2 regions of the Metabacillus litoralis genome follow, and region 1 is predicted to be linked to the other one. Evidence: riboswitches for the same ligand, from Rfam matches in the RefSeq annotation. Region 1 holds a riboswitch; the other holds the start of a gene.
The links. A riboswitch is a leader RNA that binds a small molecule or an ion and turns the genes downstream of it on or off. The one in region 1 is predicted to bind lysine.
Positions count from the first base shown of each region.

Region 1 (4,222 bases):
TCACTTTTTTAAAACTAATTTGTTTCCTAATAAAGTTTACCAAATGTAATAGTGGTCTACATTACAGTCAGTAAAATTTACGAATATAAACTAGCAGTCTAGTAATCTTTCATGCTAGTTTAAAAGTAGGTAAATGCAACAAGTACATTTTACTCCCTTAAAGAAAGAGCGTCAAGAAAACGTGTTCATAAATTATAATTTTTCGACAAATACTAATTACATGTAATTTTATTTTATCAGTATACCTTATTTTAAAACAACCTACTTTAGCATCCTATTCTGGAAATTTCAGACTCATTACTAGTTCTAACTTACGTCGTTCATAATTTTCCTTAATATTTCATGTTTTTCACCTTGGATGTTGATATATAATATGAAATAGAAAGAGGGGAATACCGTGAACAAACAATCCGCAAGACTTGATAAGGACAAATTAGAAAATATCCAAATGCCTGCATTCGGACTGGAACTACTCAGGGAAGTTTTAATCCCTGATATTCTCGGCCAAGACTACCAGCAAATGCTCTATTGGGCAGGTAAAGGGTTAGCACGAAAATATCCTGTATCCTCAATTGAAGAACTCTCTGATTTTTTTCAAGCAGCAGGATGGGGACAGCTTACTTTGCTACATAATAAAAAAAATGAAATGGAATTTGAGCTGAGTGGAGAACTAATTTCCATTCGTTTTTCTAAAAGTAATGAATATACGTTTCAGTTAGAAGCAGGATTTATAGCTGAACAACTTCAGATGATGAACAAGCATATAACTGAGACATATGAGCAACTAAAGAAGCGCGCAAACAAAGTTGTGTTTACTGTAAAGTGGGATAGCAAAGACATTCTTGATGATGCACCGTTAGGTAAAAGAAGCCAAAGATGATTAATAATAGAATAAGAGGGGCAATCTCCCCTCTTTATTCTGAATTACACGGTTGCAGCAGGTTTTGAGAGCTCAAACGCATTGTGCAACGTATCAACAGCAGATACCATATGCGCTTGAGAAATAACCGTTGAAACTTTAATTTCAGATGTACTAACCATCTTCACTTCTATACCTTGTTTTGCTAATACATCAAACATCTCTGCAGCTACACCAGGGTTTGAAACCATTCCTGAACCTACAATAGAGACTTTTGCCAATCCGGATTCAGATTCAACGCGTTCATAACCTAACTCTTCTTTATACTGCTCCAATACACGAATAGTATCTTCAAGATCATTTGTTTTAACTGAAAAAGAAATAGAAGTTTTGTTATCAGTTGTTGTATTCTGAATAATAATGTCCACATTTAGCCCATTTTTCGCTAATGTTGAAAAAATAGTTGATAATGTTGTTAATTCATTAGGCAACCCTAACACTGATACTCTTGTTACTTGATCTTCAAATGCAATTCCTCTAACAATTAAGTTTTGTTCCATTTCCGCTTCCTCCTCAATAATTGTGCCCCGCTCATTTTCCATACTAGAACGAACCTCTAATGGGATGTTATAATTTTTCGCAAACTCTACTGCTCTTGGATGCAAAACACCAGCTCCTAAATTTGCTAATTCTAACATTTCATCGTATGATATCGATTCTAGTTTTCTTGCTTCCTTTACAAATCGAGGGTCTGTTGTAAAGACTCCAGTAACGTCAGTGTAAATGTCACACTTGTCTGCTTTCAGTGCTGCAGCTAAGGCTACTGCTGTCGTATCAGATCCACCTCTACCTAATGTAGTAATCTGACCTTCTACCGCTACCCCTTGGAATCCGGCAACAACGACAACTTTTCCCTTCTCTAGCTCTTTATTAATTTTTTGAGGATATATATTCGTAATTCTTGCATTTCCATGTGTTGACTCCGTTTCAATCCCTGCCTGCCAGCCAGTAAATGAAATGGCATCATACCCTTTTTCTATTAGGGCCATTGATAGAAGGGAAATGGTTATTTGCTCACCAGTTGTAAGAAGCATATCCATTTCACGCTTGCTCGGCTTAGAAGTGAGTTGCCCTGCTAAATCAACAAGCTGATCAGTCGATTTTCCCATTGCAGAAACAACAACAACCACATCGTTACCTGCATCTTTTTCTTGTATAACACGATTCGCAACATTTTGAATTCTTTCTACTGAACCCACTGACGTTCCGCCGAATTTTTGAACAATAATACCCAATGATATCTCACCTTCCATATTTGTTTTTCAATGATCGATCATTTGTTAGTAGATAAGAAATCACATTGCAGAACAACAAAAAAGCAATGGGCACATAAAATCCCATTGCTAACTAAACGAAAATTATATTCGCTTATACAATGAGATAGCTCTCCAAGAACATAGTGTTTCTTGACAATTTTACATCTCTTAAATGTAAAACCAGCGATAAAAGTAATGGAGCTTTTATCACTTCGGCAATCATTCCTTTCACTAGTTGTCATTGGAATCCACTTTCCTCAAACTAGTTACTATTAATGACCGCACCTCTACCATCATTTACAAACTAACGATCAATATCAAATTAATAAAATCTTATCAAACATTATAGAAAAGCGCAAGAGATTATTTGTTAAGGAAACATAATGGACTATCAGTTTCCATTTTCCTCTTTTAAATAATCCGTTATTTGCTTTGCTATATTTTCCGGCATACCAGCTTCTTTAAAATCTTCGAGACTTGCTTCCTTCATTTTTTTAACAGATCCAAAATGTTTTAAGAGCATCTTTTTTCTTTGTTCTCCAACACCTGGAATATCATCCAAAATAGATTGAAAGGCATTCTTTCCTCTAAGTTGACGATGAAAGGTGATCGCAAAACGGTGGACTTCATCCTGAATTCTTTGAAGCAGGTAAAATTCCTGGCTGTTTCTTTCTAGCTTTATAAATTCAGGTGGTGAACCTATTATGAGCTCAGAAGTTCGGTGTTTATCATCTTTCACCAATCCGGCTACAGGAATAGATAACCCTAACTCATTCTCTAGCACATCTTGAGCAGCTGCCAAATGCCCTTTTCCACCATCAATAATAATAAGGTCAGGTAATGCTAATTGTTCTTTTAAAACTCTTGTATAGCGTCTTCTGACAACTTCCCTCATAGACTCATAATCATCAGGACCTTTTACACTTTTTATTTTATACTTACGATAATATTTTTTTGCCGGCTTTCCATCCTCAAACACAACCATTGCTGATACAGGGTCAGTTCCTTGTATGTTTGAATTATCAAATGCTTCAATTCGATGGGGAGTATGGATCCCTAATTTATCACCTAAATTTTCAACAGCCTTAATTGTTCTTTCTTCATCTCTTTCAATTAAAGAAAATTTCTCTTGAAGAGCAATCTTTGCATTTTTGTGAGCTAATAATATAAGGTCCTTCTTTTTACCACGCTTAGGCTGAAGTGTTGTTACGTCTAACAACTTTTCAACTAATTCAAATTCGATACTATCCGGAAGCAGGATTTCCTTTGGGATAAAGTGACTTGTTTTAGAATAAAATTGACCCAAAAACGTAAGAAACTCCTGTTCAGGACTATCATAGATTGGAAACATTGACACATCACGTTCAATTAATTTTCCTTGTCGGATAAAAAAGACTTGTACACACATCCAACCCTTATCGTATGCATACCCAAACACATCACGATCAACAAAATCATTTAACGTCATCTTTTGTTTTTCCATCGTTGCTTCTATATGAAGAATTTGATCTCTAAGCTCTTTTGCCCGCTCAAATTCAAGCTCTTCTGAAGCCTTACTCATTTTTTCCGATAATTCATTCTTAATATTTTTGTATCCACCATTTAGGAACTTCGTAATTTCCTCTACCATTTGTCGATTTGTTTCTTCAGACACATCTTTAACGCACGGTGCTAAGCATTGACCCATATGGTAATAAAGACAAACACGATCAGGCAATGTCGAGCATTTTCTTAGCGGGTATAAACGATCTAGTAATTTTATCGTTTCACGCGCAGATTGAACGTTCGGATATGGCCCAAAGTACTTTCCTTTATCCTTTTTAACTTGTCTTGTTACAAGGAGTCTAGGGTGCCGTTCATTTGTAATTTTAATAAAAGGATATGTTTTATCATCCTTTAACATTACATTATACTTGGGATCATATTTTTTAATCAGATTTAATTCCAATATTAATGCTTCTAGATTAGAAGAGGTAATAATATATTCAAAGTCAACAATTTCATTAACTAAACGTAATGTTTTTCCATCATGTGAACCTGTAAAGTA
Region 1 covers NZ_CP033043.1:2,741,640-2,745,861, forward strand. Annotated here, with positions in the region: gene D9842_RS13680 (YslB family protein) at 449-880, shown strand; gene D9842_RS13685 (aspartate kinase) at 925-2,154, opposite strand; lysine riboswitch at 2,293-2,473, opposite strand; gene uvrC (excinuclease ABC subunit UvrC) at 2,567-4,222, opposite strand, start outside.

Region 2 (4,222 bases), 410 kb from region 1:
AGAATAAAGCCAGCCCTTGTCCCCCACTGTGGGCGATTTTCCATAATATTTTCCTCCTCTTCTCATCTCTCACTTAAATGTGGAAACAATTAGAAATTATATAATTTTCTGATTATTTATTATAATCTATACATAGTATAATCGGACATTATGCCTATGTCTATAAAAAATTTTTAAAAAATACTATTTTAAGATGATATTTTCAGAAATTTTAGATTCTATTAAATAGAATATGGAAATACTTTATACATTTTCAAACAAAGACAGATTTTCCCTTTAACTCTTTAATTCTTAAAAGTTGTAAAATGAAATAGTCACCATAAATATTTTTTAACTTCTAAATATTCAGTATCTTTCGACCCTACCTTATATAAATAAAAAATAGATATTACTATTCAAGGAATAACATTACAAAGAAATGAAAAAAAAGAAAGGCGAATCGCCTTCCTTTTTATACTGCTTTTGCTCTTTTTGCAAAAATGAAAATAAACCCTACTAATAAGATAGATATTGTAAGTAAACCAACTAAACTACTACCCGTAAAACCTAAAACAAGATAACCGATTGTAGCAACGCCTCCACCAATTAAGGCGTAAGGTAACTGAGTCAATACGTGATCAATGTGATGACTTCCTGCTCCTGTAGAGGATAGTATTGTCGTATCAGAAATTGGTGAACAATGATCACCTAATACAGAACCTGCAAGAACTGCTGCCATAGCTGCAAGCAACATGTTAATATCAGTAGCTGCTGTAATTTCACCTGCAATTGGTAACATGATTCCAAAAGTTCCCCAAGAAGTACCAGTTGCAAACGCCATGAATGCTGCCAATATAAACATTACGACTGGAAGATACGATAAGTTAAGGTTAGATTTTTCAACAATTCCCGCTAAATATTCCCCTGTACTTAATTGACCGATCAAATCTACAATAACCCACGCAAATAACAGGATGTAGATAGCTGGTAGCATTGATTTAACACCTTCAATGATTGCAAGGGGCAAATAACGCCCATTAATTCCTCTACTAAAAAATAATATGATGGTGATTGCTAGTCCAAATAGTCCGCCATATAATAGCGATGCTGAAACATCTGTATTTTCAAAGATTGCAAAAATATCTACAGCTGATTTGTCTTCAATTGCTGAATAACCCGTATAAAGCATCGATGCCACTGTACCAATAATTAAAGAAAGAATAGGCCAAACAAGGTTACCAATCGTGCCTTTATCACTTGTTGGTAAATCTTCTTTAATTTCACCCAATGCTTCTTTGGAAGGATCAACTACTTGTCCAGTTTGAATCGCACGATCTTCATGAACTTTCATGCTGCCAATATTAATATTGAAATAAGCTACTGCAAACACAAGAACCAATGCAGCAAAAACATAGTAGTTCATCGGAATCATTGTCATAAATGCGCCAAGCGGTGTAAACTCAGTAACACCATGAGTAGTTAAAATTGTCGCAATCATTGCAATGATATATGCTCCCCAGCTTGAAATTGGTGAAACAACACAAACTGGTGCTGATGTTGAATCAATAATATAAGCAAGTTTAGCCCGTGAAACCTTTTGACGATCAGTAATCGGACGACTAACTTGTCCAACGGCAAGTGCATTAAAATAATCATCAATGAAAATGAGTATTCCTAATATTGCTGCTGTAAATTGAGCTCCTGTTCGAGTTTTTACACGCTTTTGTGCCCACTCACCAAAAGCACGACTCCCGCCTGAGATAGAAATAAGTGCTGTAACAATTCCTAAGATTAACAAGAATAATATGATATAAACATTCCAAGTGTTTAATTCACCTTCAGAAATGAAAATACCTTTAACAGCATTTATTATGACCATCCCGGAATCTGCGATTGAAAAATCCTTTAGTAATAACGCTGCTGATACAATCCCCACGCCTAGAGATAACAAAACTCTCCTTGTTAAGATAACCATTAAGATGGCGATTATCGGGGGAATAATTGAAAAAATAGTGCCTGACATGATGTAAAATGCCTCCCTGTTTTTATTATTGGAAGGGCTTATACTGATTGTAAGGAACAATGCACCCTAAAAAAGTGCATAGAAAAAGAGTAACGATAGAAAATAACTATCATTACTCTTATTTGAATAATGTTATGTTATCCTCCATCTCGATCAGTAGCCCTCCATTATAGTTTTCTATAATGACAGTATTACCTTTATTCAACGTAATACCAGCAAATGCAGCCTGACTAGCTAACATTCACTTCGGCAAAAACCCCTTTTCAATACGTTCATCGTTGTCATTCTCACATATTGTACTCTTGGTTTCTGCGCCTCTACCTCATCATGAGATAAGGTGATGTAGGTCAATATTTAATTAACTTTCAATAGTTTAGCAAAATAGTAGTCATATGACAACTATGGAATTGCTGGTAATTCAATGGCAGGTGCATTTTCTCCGCTTCCATTATTATAATACTGCGGTACATCACCGTGAGCTGCAATGTCAACAATAGGTATTGTATTAGTAATCGTAACAGGCTTTGTTGAGAAGGGGATAACAACCTGTACAGTTACTTCCACAATAACAGATATTTCATGAACAGCACTGTTAATTCCATATTCCTTTAATGTTCTTTTTATATCGGTATGTACATCACCTATTAAGTAAAAACGAACTGGAATATCTGGACCTATAGTACTTAAAATTGCATTATCCGTTATTTGCCCCAGCGGAATCGAATAAACAATTCCATCATCTAATTCCATTTCCTGATTGTCTGTTGTATGAAAATTTCCTTTTTCAATTTCGGTTAATTTCCTTGTGATGTTATCAGTAATTCGATCTAATTCTGCTCGAACAACTGCTGAATTAAATCGGATTGTGTTTGTATTGCCGTTGTTATCCTTATCTATTATAACAAGGTTTTCTTGATCTTTCTCTGTTTCTTCCTTTACAGCTTCATGAATAATCGTTGTTGCAATGGAAGAAGCTTCTAGCTTTGCGATATCCATAATAGCTGGCTCTACTTTGCTATCTACATACCAAAAACTACTGGCTGTCAGAAACGTAAATATAACAAGTGTTAACAATAGTACATATCGAAAAGGTAAAGGCCCTTTGCGCGGGCGTCGACCGCGAAACTTAGCCAAAACAAATCCCTCCTTTACAAGCTATGTTTATGCATGACAGGAGGGATGTACGCTTACTTTTTTATTCATTCTAAACTTTTTATTGTTTTAGGACAATACAGGCTTGCTTCTTACTTAAGCCATTTTTAGTAAAGCATCTTTTCCTGTTGTTCCCACAGTGATTCCCAGTTTTTCTGCTTCATATGTGACAGATTCCAGTGGCGCTTCGAGTAATTGATCAATTGTACGGACACCAACAGCACGACCAGCAATAATTCCTCGGTCTTTAAGCTTTTCATTTAATAATGCAACATCAAGTGCTCCGCACATGATATATCCTTTATCGTTTGTAACTGCCATAAAATTTGTTTTAGGCAACGCAACTGTAATCGCTGTGAACTGCTTTCCTTCTATAACAACTGGAGTCATTGTAACCATTGTGTATCTACACTCCTTTCTTGATATATTCTTATGAATTAAGAAAGGATACGTGTAGATATGTGCCTATTCAATTCTAGATTTTTCACCTAACTTCCAAGCTAATAAATCTCTCAATAATTCAGGCATAAAAAACACTTTTTTCTCGGCATGACCGATTTCAGGATATAGTGGACCGAGAGTAAACATATCGATCGTCGCAACAGCATAAATTCTTTCAGGAGAAATGGGTTTGCCATTAACAACTATTTCTTTCACATGATCTTTGCCATCCTCTAACGTTTCCATGTTTACTTCAATCCCATCAAAAACCATTCGTCCCATTACTTTTCCTCTAAAGCCAAGACCTTTTAGCTTTAAATGTTCCATCTTCTCATCTCTCGATTGAACAATAACTTCTTTAAGAACATCACCTTTTAAATAAACCTTACACGGATTTATTGGATGTGGACAAATGCGATGAAGATCTTTTCTTGTGACAGATCCTTTTTGTAATGGCTCTAAAAGAATACCTGAGTTCACCATTGCAACCTCTCCATCACACCACTCCTTTATTGATTGAACAAGGAGTTTTGGGAATTCAGATTCTTGGTACCAATCTAAAGAAAGACCATTTTTTGAGACACCAATTACCTCCGAAAGAATGTTATCGGCTTGTCTTGAAGATTC
Region 2 covers NZ_CP033043.1:3,155,513-3,159,734, forward strand. Annotated here, with positions in the region: gene D9842_RS15765 (sodium-dependent transporter) at 1-44, opposite strand, end outside; gene D9842_RS15770 (Na+/H+ antiporter NhaC family protein) at 452-2,002, opposite strand; lysine riboswitch at 2,152-2,330, opposite strand; gene yunB (sporulation protein YunB) at 2,402-3,136, opposite strand; gene D9842_RS15780 (YunC family protein) at 3,251-3,553, opposite strand; gene D9842_RS15785 (bifunctional metallophosphatase/5'-nucleotidase) at 3,620-4,222, opposite strand, start outside.
Region 2: it holds a riboswitch for lysine, as region 1 does, so the genes downstream of both, D9842_RS15770 (Na+/H+ antiporter NhaC family protein) here and D9842_RS13685 (aspartate kinase) in region 1, are expected to answer to the same signal.